Regions from separate parts of the Lysinibacillus sp. NPDC048646 genome, predicted to be linked through region 2. Evidence: riboswitches for the same ligand, from Rfam matches in the RefSeq annotation. Region 2 holds a riboswitch; each other region holds the start of a gene.
What was found. Region 2 has a riboswitch for S-adenosylmethionine ahead of ACQKII_RS19335 (methionine ABC transporter ATP-binding protein). Riboswitches for the same ligand answer to the same signal wherever they lie in the genome.

Region 1: it holds a riboswitch for S-adenosylmethionine, as region 2 does, so the genes downstream of both, metA (homoserine O-acetyltransferase MetA) here and ACQKII_RS19335 (methionine ABC transporter ATP-binding protein) in region 2, are expected to answer to the same signal.
Region 3: it holds a riboswitch for S-adenosylmethionine, as region 2 does, so the genes downstream of both, ACQKII_RS07245 (MetQ/NlpA family ABC transporter substrate-binding protein) here and ACQKII_RS19335 (methionine ABC transporter ATP-binding protein) in region 2, are expected to answer to the same signal.

What each region holds. Positions count from the first base shown of each region.
Region 1 is NZ_JBNNLZ010000025.1:34,089-40,176, forward strand. It holds gene panF (sodium/pantothenate symporter) at 1-270, shown strand, start outside; gene ACQKII_RS20225 (CPBP family intramembrane glutamic endopeptidase) at 547-1,176, opposite strand; gene ACQKII_RS20230 (LytTR family DNA-binding domain-containing protein) at 1,365-1,805, shown strand; gene ACQKII_RS20235 (DUF3021 domain-containing protein) at 1,810-2,247, shown strand; gene ACQKII_RS20240 (nucleotide excision repair endonuclease) at 2,621-2,995, opposite strand; SAM riboswitch class I at 3,506-3,615, shown strand; gene metA (homoserine O-acetyltransferase MetA) at 3,717-4,655, shown strand; gene ACQKII_RS20250 (GerAB/ArcD/ProY family transporter) at 4,839-5,969, opposite strand; gene ACQKII_RS20255 (hypothetical protein) at 5,997-6,088, opposite strand, start outside.
Region 2 is NZ_JBNNLZ010000022.1:66,742-72,829, forward strand. It holds gene ACQKII_RS19300 (acetyl-CoA C-acetyltransferase) at 1-634, shown strand, start outside; gene ACQKII_RS19305 (acyl-CoA dehydrogenase family protein) at 770-2,554, shown strand; gene ACQKII_RS19310 (hypothetical protein) at 2,660-2,902, shown strand; gene ACQKII_RS19315 (arsenate reductase family protein) at 2,899-3,255, shown strand; gene gcvH (glycine cleavage system protein GcvH) at 3,337-3,717, shown strand; gene ACQKII_RS19325 (hypothetical protein) at 3,813-4,154, shown strand; gene ACQKII_RS19330 (thioredoxin family protein) at 4,169-4,480, shown strand; SAM riboswitch class I at 4,559-4,664, shown strand; gene ACQKII_RS19335 (methionine ABC transporter ATP-binding protein) at 4,749-5,777, shown strand; gene ACQKII_RS19340 (methionine ABC transporter permease) at 5,767-6,088, shown strand, end outside.
Region 3 is NZ_JBNNLZ010000004.1:147,476-153,563, reverse strand. It holds gene ACQKII_RS07255 (pyridoxal phosphate-dependent aminotransferase) at 1-1,160, shown strand, start outside; gene ACQKII_RS07250 (PPC domain-containing DNA-binding protein) at 1,215-1,718, opposite strand; SAM riboswitch class I at 1,925-2,028, shown strand; gene ACQKII_RS07245 (MetQ/NlpA family ABC transporter substrate-binding protein) at 2,119-2,949, shown strand; gene ACQKII_RS07240 (methionine ABC transporter ATP-binding protein) at 3,011-4,036, shown strand; gene ACQKII_RS07235 (methionine ABC transporter permease) at 4,029-4,700, shown strand; gene ACQKII_RS07230 (enoyl-CoA hydratase/isomerase family protein) at 4,714-5,493, shown strand; gene ACQKII_RS07225 (alpha-hydroxy acid oxidase) at 5,508-6,088, shown strand, end outside.

The sequences.
Region 1 (6,088 bases), on a different contig from region 2:
GTATGGTTAAATTTATTTGCTTTTGGGGGATTAGAAGCTGTCTTTATTTGGTCAGTAGTGCTTGGGCTGTATTGGAAAAAGGCAAACAAATATGGGGCAATTGCTTCGATGATTACTGGTATGACTTTGTATATTGTCATTGACCGTTTTTATCCTTCCGTGTTTGGTATGCATACCGTGACGATTCCAATTATCGCCTCATTCATTGTCTTTGTTGTCGCTAGTCTATGTACAGCGCATAAATTCAAAAATGAAAAACTATTTATTTAGTAAGAAACGCCGTAAATGTTATATCTACGGCGTTTTCTATTTAGAAAGAATTAATGAGCAACCTGTTCACCATTGAACGTTGCCACTACCTGATATATGTAGGAATAATAAAGTCATTTAATTTTGCACTTAGTAAGACAAGAATCGCCTAACCAATTTATATATGCGATTTTAAAGTTGTTTAAAAATAGCTTTATTATGTTCATAAAATGAAAATTAAGGATAATAAAGTTGTTTAATTTCGAGAGGCGTATAATTCATCTTAGCCCCCAAATATTAATTTAAAATTTTATTTACTTTCCATTTTCCTGAAACAGCCGCTAACATTAACCATGGTTCTATTACCATATTGATTAAAATATGAGCTATTATTGGTGCAAAGGTGCTCCTTCCAGTATAAATATAGAGCATAGCGAGAAGACACCCTAAGATTGTAGTTGAAAGAATTGCTGGAAGCGCGATTTTTATCTCTCCTCGCAATAACACCCATGCACCATGAGCAATCCCAAACGTAATTCCTGAAATTAACACTTGTGAAAGATCTGAAAATCCAATAGATAATACATATTCCATGAGCAAATGTCTAAATACAACTTCTTCTACTATTCCAGTTACAACAGCAGCCCATATACCAATTAATTTAAGCCAAGAAAATGTTAACAAATTACTTTTTACTAAAGGTATCGCAATCATTGTATAGGAAATGTACCCTATAACGATTAATACAGTGAAAAACCACATAGGTAAATTAAGTAACATTTCCGATGAATATCCCAATCCATTTTCAATAAACTTCCTAGGATTATTTACATACCAAAAAATAACACTAGTTGAAAGCATACTTGATATGCCAACTAATATCCATCCCGTCTTTATTCGCTCTTTTAGCGTTGTTATCTCATTCATATTAGCTGCCTCCTTGTGTTATATTTTTAAATAGCTTTTGCTTAAGCCCAATATAGCGACAAAAAAGTTTAGCAACAATACTTTACGAGTAACATGTCTATATAAATAGGTGAAATGCTTTTTATCACCTACAACCTGCATTATTCGAAATGTAATTTATGCTATATTTTTAGGGAGAGGTGATAGAGATGAAGATAGAAATAAAAATTGATACACAAATCGACGAACCCTACATAACAATCTGCGTATCCAAATTAACGCCAACGATACAGGCAGCAATCTCACTCTTACAACAAGAAGAAGAACAAATTTTAACAGGGACTGCAAACAATAAAGTACATATTATCGAACCTAATTCTGTAATTGTAATTAGAACGGAAGGAAAAGAATTAGTACTATATAGCGACGATGGTAATCGTGTTATTATGAATAAACCTTTATACGAGTTAGAACAGCAGCTAGGTAATGATTTTATACGGATTTCTAAATCTGCAATCATAAATCCTAGAAAAATCAGAAATATTGAAGCTTCCTTTAATGGAACAATGGAAATTGAGCTTATTTTAGACATAAAAGAAGTGATTTCTCGTAATTATAAAAAAACATTTAAAGAGCGTTTGGGGGTATAGTTACATGAACATTTTCAAGAGTTTAGGGTTCGGTATAAGTATGGGATGTACAGTTTTTGTTACTGTTAATCTTATTGGATATTGGATTAACGGGGATTTGTTTTTACAAGCTGTAATGTCTAATTTCCCACAACAAGTATTCGGATCAATTATTGTGGGTATTGCTTGTATACTTCCTTCATACATCTATAGAACAGAACGTTTAACATTCTTACAACAAAGTGCTTGTCATTTTTTTATAGCTATAGCTACTTTTATAGTTGTTGCCTTTTCTTTAAAATGGATTCCAACATTTTCGATAAAAATAACAATACTATTGCTGCTATTTAGTGTATTACTTTTTGTACTGGTTTGGCTGTTATTTTATTTACATAGTCAAGCGGAAGTAAAAAAAATGAAGAAGAAAATCATTGAACATACAGACATTAGTAATAATCAATAGTATTACATGAAAGCAATTCATTATTTAATAAGGCTTATTAACAAAATAATCCTCCCGTACAAAGAAAGCCTGTGACCTCTGTAATAGTAGAAAGGGAGGCTGGGACAAAACTTTAAATTTTAAGAAAGAGGAGCAAAGGAGTTATTAAATTTTTGCTATCTAAAATGAAGGAAAATTTAGAAGAGAGCACTAGTTGATGGTAGAGAAGGCGGCGACTCCTGGGGGGATTAGCGTGACGCCTGAGACTACAGGCTCAGGCCACGCCCCCGGAAAGCGTCCGCCGTAGCAGACATCAACGCTTACAGCAAAAAAGTGTTAGATCGACAGCAGTCAATCTAACACTTTTTCTCTTTTGTCCCAGCCTCTAATTTTTTTATTCAAAAAACACTTTATCAAGGTTGTATTTTGCACGGAAAGTGTTAATGGCATATGTTTCGTAAATTTCACGTTCCATTGGATCTTCAATTTCGTACACTTCAATTTTAAAAATTTCATCGCGGTATTTTTTCATAGGAGACACATTGTCTTCAAAGTGTTTTTTTATACGTTGACGAATTTTACGTGCTTTCCCTACGTATAAAAGTTCGTTTTTCTCATTGTAGAAAAAGAAAATGCCGCCATTTTCACGTGTAATTTTATGGAAGTCGATAAATCCGTGGTAAGGCGTGATTTCCACATCACCTGGTTTTAACACTTGTTCGCGCTGACGAATTACTAAATCTGGTTTTGGTAGTTCAATTTTAATCAAAATATTCACGTTCCTCTCTGTTACATAAGGTATATCTTAACATAATTCATACGTGGTAGCTATTATCAATTATCACATATGCCAAAAAGCTAAAATGAGTGTTGCTCAATAGAGTAATGATAGTATGAGCAGAATCACAAAAAATTTAACGTATCTGGGAAAACATTAAGCAGCTGGCGCTATAAAGCAAATGACAAGTATAGCCAAAATGCTACTATAGTCAATTTTGCTTACCGTATTGAAAGCGAGCATAGAAACTGCGGTTCTTAAAACATATGGACAATATCTTAAGCATATATTGTGCAAATAATCGCTATCAGCGTGAGCCATGCTAAAGAAAAAAAGCATCAAAACAGCAGAGAAAGTACCTAGTACCTTGTTTAGTGTAATAATACACTAATAATTGTAATAATGAACATTTTTCACAAGATAGAGATGCCTATAAACGAAATATTCTATGTATTATTGAAATTCTTAATTGTTCATGATACAATTCTCTTTAATTAAATAATCTTATCAAGAGAAGCTGAGGGATTTGGCCCTATGACGCTTCAGCAACCTCTAACTTAGTTAGAAAGGTGCTACTTCCAGCAAAGGATTTTTCCTTTGAGAGATAAGAGTGGACGTGATAAAATCCTTCTCATTCTTTCTCTTATGGAATGAGGGGGATTTTTTGATTTTTACATAAAGAGAAAAAAATAAACGAAATGGGGAATGTAACATGCCAATTAATATTCCGAAAAACTTACCAGCTGGAGAACATTTACGTGAGGAAAAAATCTTCGTTATGGAAGAGGACCGAGCAAAAACACAACAAATTCGTCCGTTAAACATTTTAATTTTTAATTTGATGCCAGAAAAAGAAAAAACAGAGCTACAATTACTTCGTTTACTAGGTAATACACCTTTGCAAGTTAATATTACGTTTTTGAATACCGCAACCCACGAGTCAAAGAATGTCAGTAAATCACATTTACAGTTATTCTATTCAAACTTTCAAGAAGTGCGTCACCGTCGTTTTGATGGCATGATTATTACAGGAGCACCTGTTGAAAAAATGGCATTTGAAGATGTGAATTATTGGCAAGAAATATCAGAAATAATGGATTGGTCTAAGAAAAACGTGACATCTGTGATGCACATCTGTTGGGGTGCCCAGGCTGCACTCTATCACCATTACGGTATCGGTAAATTTGAATTACCCGAAAAATGCTCGGGTGTATATTCGCATGTGATTACTGATTTAACGGTGGACTTAGTACGTGGATTTAGCGATTTATTTACAGCGCCACATTCACGTTATACTTCCGTATCAATTGAAGAAGTGCGCAATCATCCAGATTTACGCTTACTATCGTATTCAGAAGAAGCGGGCGTCTTTATAGTCCAATCAAAAGATAATAAAAATATTATGATTACAGGACATCTTGAATATGATGCCACAACTCTAGCAGACGAATATAGTCGTGACGTAGCTAAAGGATTAGATATTGCAGTACCTGTTAATTATTTTCCAAATGATAACCCATCAAATGAACCGATGAATACATGGCGAGCGCACACGCATTTGTTATTCTCAAACTGGCTAAACTACTGTGTATACCAAGAAACACCGTATGAATGGGATTTTGCAGAAGACCATATCGAATTTCATATTTGATGTTAGTAAACGCAACGGAATACTAAAAAATAGCCTAATTTCTCAATTGTAATACTGAGGAATTGGGCTTTTCATATTGCTATTCTGTTAGCCCTTTATAATGCATAAACAAATACTACAATGACAGCAGAAACATGCATGTTGTAACAGGGAATTAGAGCTGTACACAATTGTGGAGGCAATTTATGATAAATTTTCACTTTTCGATTGACTTTCAGTTTCTTGACCTTTAATTTTTCTTAATTTAGCGACAAAAAGTAAGAGTATTGGTAAGAGTATTGCGAACACTGCTGAAAAAAGTGGCCAGATTTCCTTATTGTAATTATTAGAGTGAACGATATTTGGATGTACAATTTGAGAAAGTACAATGAAAATCATACCAAGTGGTAAAATTAGCGGTCGATAATCTTTGATTTTCAGTATTTGGGCAATGCCAATTACAGATGCATAAAAATATATAAATGTTCTGATATAAATGGAGGTAATCCACATAAAAGCCATAATAATCTCGATTCTTTGTAAAAAATTCCCTATGGATATCCTTTGAGCCAATGCGTAACTTGGAAAGGCACGTTGAGATGTATTTGTTGCACCAAGTACAAGTATAGAGAGAGCAATAATAATAATTAATACTATTCCTCCAACAATCATGCCTATGTAAAATCCCTTTTGAGCTGATTTTTGCACATTGACCATAGAGGGAAAAATCATTAATAACACGACCATCGGAAACGAAAAAATACTCATAAATGAAAAAACACTAAGGATTATTGATTTCGAAGAAGCTTCAAATACAGGTTGTATATTTTCAATTTTAATTTCTGGAGAAATACAAACAACAAATACTATAAAAATAAACATAAACAAGGGAAACAGTATTTCAGCTGAACGTGCAAAGACTTCAATCCCCAAGTATGTAGCAAAAATGATAATTAAACTGAATAAAAGTGCAAATGACGTGGTCGGTGTCTCCGGCATGACTTCAGTTTTCATGAAATTTCCAATGAAATATAATAATTCACCTGCAGAAAAAAAGGTAAGTATGATAAATCCAATGGATGTAAATTTACCAATGAATTTCCCTAATATTTTTTCATTAGCCTCCACAAAGGTTAAATTTGGTGTCTTTTTTCCTAAAGAAACGAAAAGTTTTATTAGTAATAAGCTTAGTAGCACGCCTACAGTTGCTACGATCCACGCATCTTGCTTCACGTCTTTTGCAATACTTGCTGGAATAATTAGGATAGCTGTGCCAATTGAATAGAGGAGGGTAATGATTGTAAACTGTCTCGAACTGATTATCTCTTTTTCCATAAACAACTACCCTTCCTGTTGCAATATTTATTGGAACAGCGTGATGATTAATTCTCTGATTGGTTTAAAAATAAGAGAAATCAAGTCTAATGGACTCGGCACATTAATATTTAATCCAA
Region 2 (6,088 bases):
AGAAGGTAAGTTCAATGATGAAATCGTGCCTATTGAAGTGGAACAGCATTATGTGGACGACAATAACAAACCACAAGTAAGGAAATTTACTTTCAGTTTGGATGAAGGCATACGTCCCGGCACATCTGTAGACGGTTTAGCGAAGCTTCGCCCAGCCTTTCATGTTAAAGGAAGTGTTACAGCAGGGAACGCTTCTCAAACATCTGATGGAGCAGCGGCTGTCCTAGTTATGGATCGTGAGGAAGCGGAAAAGCAAGGAATGACACCAATGGCAAAGTTTTTAGGCTTTGCAGTTGGCGGTGTGCCACCTGAAGTAATGGGTATTGGTCCAATTGTAGCTGTTCCTAAAGCGCTTGAAATTGCAGGTCTTTCTATTGAAGATATTGATCTGTGGGAAATTAATGAAGCATTTGCCTCACAATCATTACAGGTTGTACGTCATTTAGGTATCGACCAAGATAAGGTCAATGTAAACGGTGGAGCAATTGCAATGGGGCATCCACTTGGCGCAACAGGCGCAATTTTAACATTAAAGTTAATTCATGAGCTAAAACGTCAAGGCAAGAAATATGGTGTCGTAACAATGTGTATCGGTGGCGGTATGGGGGCTGCTGGAGTATTTGAAATAGTATAAGTTTACTAGTTAAGCTCGGGGTTTGGCGTTTTCGGTTGCCTCCGAACAAAGTACTTCGGGCTTTTCTATAGATGGGATTGTAATTGTGTGTAAATTGTGTGAGTGCCAGGCACCAATAATAAGGAGGAATTTAAAATGACAGAAAAAACAACGGATATCATTAAAGGCGGCGGATTTATCATTGAAGACGTGGAATTAGATCGTGTATTTACACCTGAAGATTTCACAGATGAGCATAAAATGATTGCGAAAACGACTGAAGAGTATGTGGCAAACGAAGTATTACCTGTAGTTGAAAACTTAGAGCATCATGAGTTCGAACATTCAGTTCGTTTATTAAAAAGTGCTGGTGAGCTAGGCTTATTAGGTGCTGATGTACCAGAGGAATATGAAGGTCTTGGCTTAGACAAAGTTTCTTCTGCATTAATCGCAGAGAAAATGTCAGTAGCAGGTGGCTTCTCCATTACGCATGGTGCGCACGTTGGAATTGGTTCATTGCCAATTGTACTTTTCGGAAATGAAGAGCAAAAGAATAAGTATTTACCAAAGCTTGCTTCAGGTGAATTGATTGCAGCATACGCATTAACAGAACCTGGTTCAGGTTCGGATGCATTAGGTGCAAAAACGACGGCAAAGTTAAATGCTGCAGGTACACATTATGTATTAAACGGTGAAAAACAATGGATTACCAACGCTGGTTTTGCTGATGTATTTGTTGTTTATGCAAAGATCGATGGCGATAAATTCTCAGCATTTATCGTAGAACGTGCTTATAGTGGCGTTTCGGTTGGCCCAGAAGAGAAGAAAATGGGCATTAAATCTTCATCAACTCGTACCTTAGTACTTGAAGATGCAGAAGTACCTGTTGAGAACTTATTAGGCGAAGTGGGTCGTGGCCACGTGATCGCATTCAATATCTTAAACATCGGTCGTTATAAATTAGGTGTTGGCACAATTGGTGGATCAAAACGAGCTTTGGAGCTTGCCATTCAGTATACGAATCAGCGCCAACAATTCAAAACGAAGTTATCTGACTTCAACTTAACAAAAGAAAAATTATCAACAATGGCATCTCAATTATATGCATCAGAGTCATTAAATTATCGTACAGTGGGATTATTCGAGGATCGTTTAAGCCAGTTAAGTCCTGAAGAACAAAAACAAGGGAAAGTGATTGCAGATGCGATTGCTGAGTATGCAATTGAATGTTCTATTGCAAAAGTTTTCGGTTCAGAAACATTAGATTACATTGCTGATGAAGCGGTGCAATTACATGGTGGCTATGGTTTCATGGCAGAATATGAAGTAGAGCGTATTTACCGTGATTCTCGTATTAACCGTATTTTCGAGGGAACAAACGAAATTAATCGTATGATTGTACCTGGCACATTCATGAAAAAAGCATTGAAAGGTGAGCTTCCTTTGTTGCAAGTGGCACAAAACTTACAACAAGAGCTTCTGATGTTAATGCCGGAGGAAGTGGGTACGGAAGCCTTAGCACAAGAAAAATACCTTGTGAAAAATGCGAAGAAAATTGCTGTGTTAGCTGCTGGTATGGCTGCACAACGCTTTGGCGCAAAACTCGATCAAGAGCAAGAAGTGCTTGTGAATATTGCTAATATCGCTAACCAATTATTCGCAATGGAATCAACTGTATTACGTACAGAAAAGGCTATTGCACGTGCTGGTGTCGATAAAGCACATCAAAAACTTCTTTACACACAAATCTTCTGCCAAGAGGCGTTTGCAGAAATTGAAAAAGAAGCAAAAGATACAATTCTTGCTTCAGCAGATGGAGATGCTGCACGCATGACATTGTCTGCATTACGTAAGCTAACGCGTAACAATCCTTATAACCTCATTGCGAAGAAACGTGAAGCTTCAGTTAAACTAATTGAAGCAGAAAAATTCATCGTATAATTATGAACTAGCTTCCCATTATGGGGAGCTAGTTTTTTGCGTTAGACGGATTAAAATGAAAAAGTAACGGATAGAATCACGAAAGTGACGGATAGGATCACGAAAGTGACGGATAGGATCACGAAAGTGACGGATAGGATCGCGAAAGTGACGGATAGGATCGCGAAAGTAACGGATAGAATCGCGAAAGTGACGGATAGAATCGCGAAAGTGACGGATAGAATCGCGAAAGTGACGGATAGAATCACGAAAGTGACGGATACAAACCTAAAACAAAGGTTTCATTTTGGTTCACGACTAGTATGGTGGTATACTACAGAAAATGACTGTAGAGGAGCCTACATATGATGATTCAATTTATCTATTATCCAAAATGTACGACATGTAAAAAAGCGCAAAAATGGTTAACCGACAATGGCGTTTCATTTGAAGAGGTACACATTGTGGAACAACCACCAACAATAGAACAATTAAAGAACTATTGGCAGGCAAGTGGGCAACCATTGAAGAAGTTTTTTAATACTTCTGGCATGAAATACCGTGAGCTTGGTTTGAAGGATAAACTAGCTGAAATGTCAGAAGAAGAGCAACTTACATTGCTTGCTTCAGATGGTATGCTTATTAAAAGACCCATCGTAACGGATGGGGAAAAAGTGACACTAGGGTTTAAAGAATCGGATTTTGAGCAAGCTTGGAAATAACCGCTTTTATCCTTGTTTTTATGGGAGAAGTATGGCACACTGATAGTGAATATATTACATATTTATGGAGGGGTTTTTTGCATGAGCACACCTAAAGACTTACGATACTCTGAAGAACATGAATGGGTAAAAGTAGAAGATGGTAAAGTACGTATCGGTATTTCACACTTCGCACAATCTGAACTTGGAGATATCGTTTTCGTTGAGCTTCCACAAGTTGGCGATGAAATCAAAATAGACGATCCATTCGGTAGTGTAGAATCAGTAAAAACTGTTTCTGAATTATACGCGCCTATCTCAGGTAAAGTGGTTGAAGTAAATGCTGATTTAGAAGATAGCCCGGAATTCGTAAATGAATCACCATATGAAAAAGCATGGATGATCGTTGTAGAGCCTGCTGACGCATCAGAAATGGAAAAACTTATGACAGCAGAACAATACGAAGAAATGATTGCTGAATAAAGACAAGCCTGTAACACTTAAAACGTCGGAAAACACCGGCGTTTTTTATTATATAATGAGTAATAGGGGTTAGATGTTTAAATGGGGGTGTCGTGATGTTCGAGGGGAAATGTTTAATCGTGGAAGGCCGTTCGGATAAGCTTCAAATTGAACCTATTTTGAGTGAAAATGTACTAATACTTTGTACAAATGGTACAATCGGTGTTCATCAATTAGAAGAGTTACTCGATCCTTATGAGGGCTATGAGCTATTTACATTTTTTGATGCAGATACATCGGGTGATAAGCTACGGGCATTAATGGACAGACATTATCCAGAGGCGGAACATTTACGTACAATGCCAACCTATAAAGAAGTAGAGACGACACCGAGGAAAGTGCTAGCGATGATTTTACTTCGCGCACACTTCTCAATCCATAATGAATATATTTTGTAAGGTTGCGTGAAAAGATGGAAGAATGGTCAAAAGAGCAGTGGGAAGCAGCTATGCAGTCTGGTAAAAAAACTGCCTTATATTTATATACACCCATGTGTGGGACTTGTGCAGTGGCATCTAAAATGATGGCTATTGTTGAGCAGTTGCTGCCGCAGCTACAGCTTGGTAAAGCGAATATAAATTTTATGGAGCAACTGGCTTATGATTACCAAATAGAAAGTGTACCATGTCTATTGATCAGTGATGGCGAAAAAGTTACAGAAAAGGTATATGCTTTTCAATCCGTACCATTTTTATACGAATTGTTAAAAAAACCAATTGACTGAACTTTACTAGCATGGTAAAGTATCAACTATATTAATTTTATTTCAGCATAAGTTTCTAAATAAAAACAAAATATCGAACTCTTATGAAGAGTGGCGGAGGGAAGTGCCCGATGAAGCCCGGCAACCATCACATTTGTGAAAAGGTGCCAAATCACCCAAAGAAATTTTCTTTGAAAGATGAGAGAACGGTTCAACGTATAAAGTACGTGACCCCTTCAACTTGTCTGTGAGTGAAGGGGTTTTCTATATGAGAAAAGGAGTATTCGCTATGATACAGCTTCAAAATATTACGAAAACATACAAAACCGCGAATGGTGAATTAACAGCAGTCAAAGATGTCAACCTTTCCATTAACAAAGGTGAAATTTTTGGCATTATCGGCTATAGTGGCGCCGGTAAAAGTACGATGATCCGTCTATTAAACGGTTTAGAAAAGCCGACATCTGGTACGGTGACGGTTAACAACCAAGAATTTTCAGCTATTAAAGGGCAAAAGCTCCGAAATGCTAGACAAAAGGTAAGTATGATTTTTCAACATTTTAACTTACTATGGTCTCGAACTGTTGCAGAAAATATTGCGTTCCCATTAGAAATTGCAGGTGTACCTAAAGCACAACGAGAGGCACGAGTGAATGAATTGATTGCACTTGTTGGTTTAAAGGGACGTGATAAAGCATATCCATCACAGCTATCAGGCGGACAAAAACAACGTGTTGGTATTGCACGAGCGCTTGCCAATAATCCTGAAGTATTGTTATGTGATGAAGCAACATCAGCACTCGACCCCGAGACAACAGATGCCATTCTTGATTTACTTGTAGACATTAATGAAAGATTGGGGCTAACGATTGTCTTAATCACACATGAAATGCATGTGATCCGCAAAATTTGTCATCGTGTGGCGGTGATGGAGGCTGGAGAAATTGTAGAACGTGGTGAAGTTTTACAGGTCTTCCAAGCACCTCAAGCGGCTATCACGAAAAAATTTGTTTCGCAAATTACGGATACGAAAGAAACGCAGGAAACAGTGGCCCAACTAAAGACAAATTACCCAACCGGTCAACTTGTCAAGCTTGTCTTTGTAGGGGAAAAAACAGAACAGCCTGTTATTTCACATCTAGTAAAGCACTTTGATGTTGAAATTAGTATTGTACATGGTAATATTTCACAAACGAAAAATGGCGCATACGGTACACTTATTGTACAAATTGATGGTTCAGAGACCAATGTTACTGCTGCTTTAAATTATTTAAATACAGTGGAAGTACAAACGGAGGTGATTGCAGATGCTAACTAGTCTCTTTCCGAATGTCGACTGGGAAAAAATGTGGGATGCCACATACGAAACACTGTATATGACTTCTATCTCAACGATTGTAACCTTTATTCTTGGGTTAGCCATCGGTATCATACTATTTCTAACGAGTCCTAACCAACTGTGGGCTAATAAAATCGTTAACTTTTTAACAGGCTCAGTCGTTAATATTTTCCGCTCGATTCCATTTATCGTGTTAATCATCTTATTAATTCCTTTCACGAAATTTTTACTTGGGACAATCCGTGGGGCAGATGCAGCTTTACCAGCGTTAATCATTGGTGCAGCACCGT
Region 3 (6,088 bases), on a different contig from region 2:
TCTCAAAAAAACTACAGCAACTCCCAACACAATTTTTCGCAGCACTTGTGCAAAAGGTCAACGCGGCCCTTGCAGAAGGTCGAGATGTTATTAATCTTGGACAAGGCAATCCCGACCAGCCTACACCACCACACATTATCAAAGCCTTACAAGAAGCAGCCGAAAATCCGCAACATCATAAATACTCTCCATTCCGAGGTATAGCAGAATTGCGTCAAGCTGCAGCTGATTTTTACAAACGTGAATACAATGTCGACATTGACCCTAATACAGAAGTAGCCATTCTTGGTGGTACAAAAATTGGCCTTGTTGAGCTACCTCTGGCTGTTTTAAATCCTGGCGACTATATGCTATTACCCGACCCAGGCTATCCTGACTATTTATCTGGCGTTGTACTAGGTAATGTAAATTTTGATGTCATGCCGCTTTTTGCGGAAAACGACTTCTTGCCTGATTATAAGGCTTTGTCAGGCGAAGTAAAAGCCCGTGCCAAGTTACTTTACTTAAACTATCCGAATAACCCCACTGGTGGTACAGCGACACAAGAATTTTTTGAAGAAACAGTTCGTTTTGCTAAAGAACATAACATCATCGTATCACATGATTTTGCGTATGGGGCAATTGGCTTTGATGGCAATAAACCTGTCAGCTTCCTGCAAACAGAGGGCGCTAAAGATGTCGGCATTGAAATGTATACGTTATCTAAAACATTTAATATGGCCGGCTGGCGCATTGGATTTGCCGTTGGGAACGCTAAAATAATTGAAGCTATCAATATCATTCAAGATCATTTATTTTGTAGCCAATTTCCTGCTGTTCAGCAGGCAGCCGCAATAGCACTTACTTCCTCGCAAGATTGTGCAATTGAGCTAAGAGCAACCTACGAGCGTCGTCGAAACGTTCTCATAGAAGAATCCAAACGAATTGGCTGGCAGGTTACAGCACCAAAAGGCTCATTCTTTGCATGGTTACCTGTTCCACTAGGTTATACAAGTGAGCAATTTGCTGATCTGTTACTCGACAACGCTGATATTGCCGTTGCCGCGGGCAATGGCTTTGGTGATTATGGTGAAGGCTATGTCCGTGTTGGCTTACTTGTCAGCGAAGAACGTTTACGTGAAGCTATCATTAGAATTGAGAAATTAAATTTATTTAAGTAAAATGATGGACTGTCCAATCAGCGTGTTTTACACCTATTGGACGGTTTTTCTTATCTATTTACTTATTTTTCGTGGACTCTCTAATCCCTCTTCTAACGGATAAAATTGAACATGTCCCGTTTCTTCATCGAAACGTCGGATATGCTGTACACCCCGTACTTCTGCTAAAACAACATCTGCGGTAATGACGGGATTCCCACCTTTAACAAAATGGCCGCCAGACACACCTCCCCATTGATCACTCATCGATCCATGAAAATGGGTTTCATATACACCATCCCGCTTACAGATAACGCCAGAACCTTGAATAAATTCAAGTGGCCCTTCTTTTTCAATTACTTCACTAAAACGTACTTTGATTTTAGATGTCTCATCCGGGACTAAATACACAAAATTACTTTTTTGAAAACTACCGATACAGCTAACAATTGTTGCTGATTCAATTTCGTTCTCTTCACATACAGCCTCAATTCCCTCAATGATATCTGTCCCCATTAAGATGCGTGCACTAATAACCTTCCCAAATGACCCTACCCCATAATTAACTCTTACAGACATAGATTTACCTCTTCCCCCTGAATAAATTATATTTACATAGAACGGGGGACTTTCACGCCCAGCACTCACGTCTTTACAGGCAGTTTCTATCCCCTTAACACTAAATCTAATATAGTTTAATTTTATAAAATATTAAAAATATTTATTGACTTAATATAACCTATAAATTATATTAGTTCTATCGGATTTACAAAAATACTATAAATCTCTTATCAAGAGTAGCTGAGGGACTGGCCCTATGAAGCTCGGCAACCCCCCTTTTTGGGAAGGTGCTAAATCCTGCAAACGATATTCGTTTGAAAGATAAGAGAGGACATCTTTTCATGAGCCTCTCTTAAGTTTATAAGAGAGTTTTTTTTATTTTCAAAAACCGATAAAACAACTTTGGAGGTAATTTTTCATGAAAAAGAAAAGCAAATTTTTAGTAGGTTTAGCAAGTCTCACATTAGCAGTGGCATTAGTCGGTTGCGGTAGTAAGGAAGACAGCAAAGGTAATGGTGAGGCTATTAACGAAAATAAAATCGTAGTTGGCGTAACATCTGGCCCACACGAACAAATTGCAGAGGTAGCTGCGAAAGTAGCAAAAGAAAATGGCTTAGAGGTTGAATTAAAATCATTCTCTGATTACGTTTTACCGAATACTGCATTATCACAAGGTGATTTAGATGCGAACAGCTATCAACATGAACCGTTTCTAGATACATTTAACAAAGACCATGATACAGATTTAGTGCCTGTTGGAAAAACAATTTTAAATCCAATGGGTGTATACTCTGAAAAATATAAATCATTAGATGAAATTCCTGACGGTGCAACATTTGGATTGCCAAATGATCCGACGAACGGAGCTCGTGCCCTATTCGTTCTGCAAGAAGCAGGCTATATCAAATTGAAAGAAGGCACTGGCCTGACAGCATCTATTCACGATGTGGAAGAAAACAAAAAGAACTTCAAATTTATTGAATTAGAAGCTGCACAAATTCCAAAGCAATTAAGTGAAGTAGATGTCGCGGCTATTAATACAAACTTCGCATTAGATGCTGGTATCAATCCTAAAAAAGATTCCATTCTTTTAGAATCTACTGACTCACCATATGTAAACTACATTGTTGTGCGTGCTGAAAACAAAGAAGACCCAACGATTAAAAAGTTCGTTGATGCTTATCAATCGGACGAAGTACGTAAATTTATTGAGCAAGAATTTGATGGTTCTGTAATAGCAAGCTGGTAATATAACACGACAAAAGTTACCGTCTAAACGGTAACTTTTTCCTTTAGGAAGGAGAAATCACATGATTCAATTACAAAATATATCAAAAGAATTCAAATCAAAAAAAGGTACTGTCAAAGCGGTTGATGGCATTAATCTTCATGTGAAAAAAGGTGAAATTCATGGGGTTATCGGCTACAGTGGTGCCGGTAAAAGTACACTCATACGATGCGTGAACTTATTAGAACGTCCTACAGCTGGGAAAGTATTTATTGATAACGTGGATATTACAACGCTTTCATTAAATGCCCTTCGCCAAACACGTCAAAAAATCGGCATGATTTTCCAACATTTTAATCTCTTAAAAACAGCAACAGTCTACAACAACATTGCCGTACCGTTAAAGCTGCTTGGTTATAACGACAGTGAAGTGAAAAATCGTGTTGCTAAGTACGCTGAAATTGTTGGCCTGACAGAGAAATTAGATAGCTATCCAAGTCAATTATCAGGTGGTCAAAAACAACGTGTCGCGATTGCTCGCGCACTTGCACAAGAGCCAGAAATTTTACTAAGTGACGAAGCAACGAGTGCACTTGATCCTGAAACAACTGATGCTATTTTGGAGCTATTACTTAAAATCAACCGTGAGCTTGGCATTACGATTTTGCTAATTACGCATGAAATGAATGTTATACAAAAGATTTGCGATGACGTTTCGGTTCTTGAGGCTGGTAAAGTCGTAGAGTTTGGCTCTGCTATTGAGCTTTTTGCAAGACCCCAACATCCAACGACTCGAAAATTTTTAAATACTATTTCACAACGTAATTTATCCCCTACGCTAATCAAACAGTTAAATGTTTCAGGCAGTGTCATTCGTTTAACTTTTTTAGGCGAAAGTACTGGAAAGCCTTTACTTGCCGAAGTAAGCAAAATTTATGATGTACAGCCAAACATTTTAACAGCCAATATTATTGAATTAAAAAATGGCATTGTCGGTAATATCGTTGTCCATTTAAACGGTGAAGTACATATCGTACAAAAAGCACTTACGTTTTTCACAGAAAACGGCGTAGCCATTGAGGAATTGGGAGGCGAACTACATGGATAGCATTCAAAACTTCTTTACAGATTGGTCACACATTATTGGGAAATCTATGATTGAAACCTTTCAAATGGTCGGTATTTCTTTATTGTTCTCCATTTTAATCGGGATTCCTTTAGGGCTTTTAATCGTTTTAACACGCCCTGGACAATCCTTTGAAAATAAATTTTTGTATCAACTTGTCAATTTACTCATTAATATCGTCCGTTCTGTACCATTCATCATTTTACTATTCTTCATCCTTCCATTTACGAAGATAATCGTAGGGACAACGATTGGCGTAAAAGGTGTTATTGTACCACTTGTCATCTATACTGCCCCTTATATTGCTCGTTTAATGGAAACAGCGCTTTTAGAAGTGGACGCTGGCGTGGTGGAAGCTTATACAGCAATGGGTATTAAACGTCGTCATATTATTTGGCATGTATTACTACGTGAAGCTCGTCCATCTATTATTTTAGGTTTAACAATTGCTACAGTCGGTCTGATTGGGGCAACTGCAATGGCAGGAATGGTTGGTGCTGGTGGACTAGGTGACTTAGCATACCGTTACGGTCACTTACGCTATGAAGTTGATGTGATGTATGCAACCGTCTTTATTTTAATTATTCTTGTCCAAAGTATTCAATCACTTGGTAACCGTTTTGCTGCAAAACTAAAGAAAGATTAGTAGGAGGATTCGCATGACAAACGAAATATATGTAGAGAGAAATGGCTATATTGCTACGTTAGTTTTAAATCGTCCTGATAAACGTAATTCTTTATCGAGAGAAATGTTCCAAGCCGTTTTAGATAACCTTGAAAGTTTACGTGAAGATTCTTCTATTAAAGTACTGATTGTGCGCGGCGTAAATGACATTGCCTTTTGCTCAGGCGCTGATATTCGTGAATTTTTAGATATTCGTTATGCAGCTGAAAACGCTAAAGCTTACAACGAATTAGCATTGAAAGCTATTGATGCACTCTATAAATTCCCACAGCCTACAATTGCAATGATACAGGGCTTAGCTATAGGTGGCGGTTTGGAATTAGCCAATGCTTGTGATTTCAGACTAGCGACGCCAAAAAGTAAGCTTGGTATTACAGCTGCCAACATTGGTATTGTCTATAACCTTGAAAGTACAAAAAGACTAATCAATATTGTCGGCGTTGCGAAAGCAAAAGAGATTTTATATACAGCCAATATCTTTACAGCTGAAGAAGGCAAAAATATTGGCTTAATTACAGCATTACATGAGTCAGAACAAATTGAAGAAGCAACATTACAGTTTGCCAATCATTTATTAAGTAAATCATCTGTTGCCAATGCTGGCATTAAAAAAATTATTCAAGCGATTGTAGATGGCGAGACCGAAGAAAACGAAGAGTTAGCACAAATAATTCTTGATTCATTTAGCTCTGAAGATTACAACGAAGGCATTCAAGCATTTTTAAATAAAAGAAAGCCCATTTTCAATAAATAAGCGAGGTAGTAAAGATGACAAACACAACAAATGGCGATTTACTATTAAAAAATATTAACGCACAAGCCCCCTTCCCTATTTCCTTTGCCGATTTAGAAAAGGCTGTTGCTGAAAAAATCGATGCGGGCCCCTATGGCTATGTGCGCTCTGGTGCAGGTGGCGAACAAACTTTACGTAATAACCGAGCCGCTTTCGAAAAATATTCTATCATCCCACGCTTTTTAAACAATGTATCGAACATTGATACATCTATTGAATTATTTGGAAAAACATATCCAACACCATTGTTATTTGCACCTGTTGGTATGAATAAGATGGCACATGAAGATGGCGAACTGGCTGTCGTTCGAGCAGCAGATGAATTAGATATTCCTTATATTCAAAGTACGGTTTCTAGTTACGCGCTTGAAGATGTCGCTCAAGCAGCTCCAAATGCGACGAAATGGTTCCAATTATATTGGTCGACCAATGAAGAAATTGCTTATAGCATGGCTAGTCGGGCAGAAGCTGCCGGCTTTGAAGCAATTGTCTTAACTGTGGATACAGTTATGCTCGGTTGGCGTGAGGAAGATGTACGTAATCAGTTCTCCCCTTT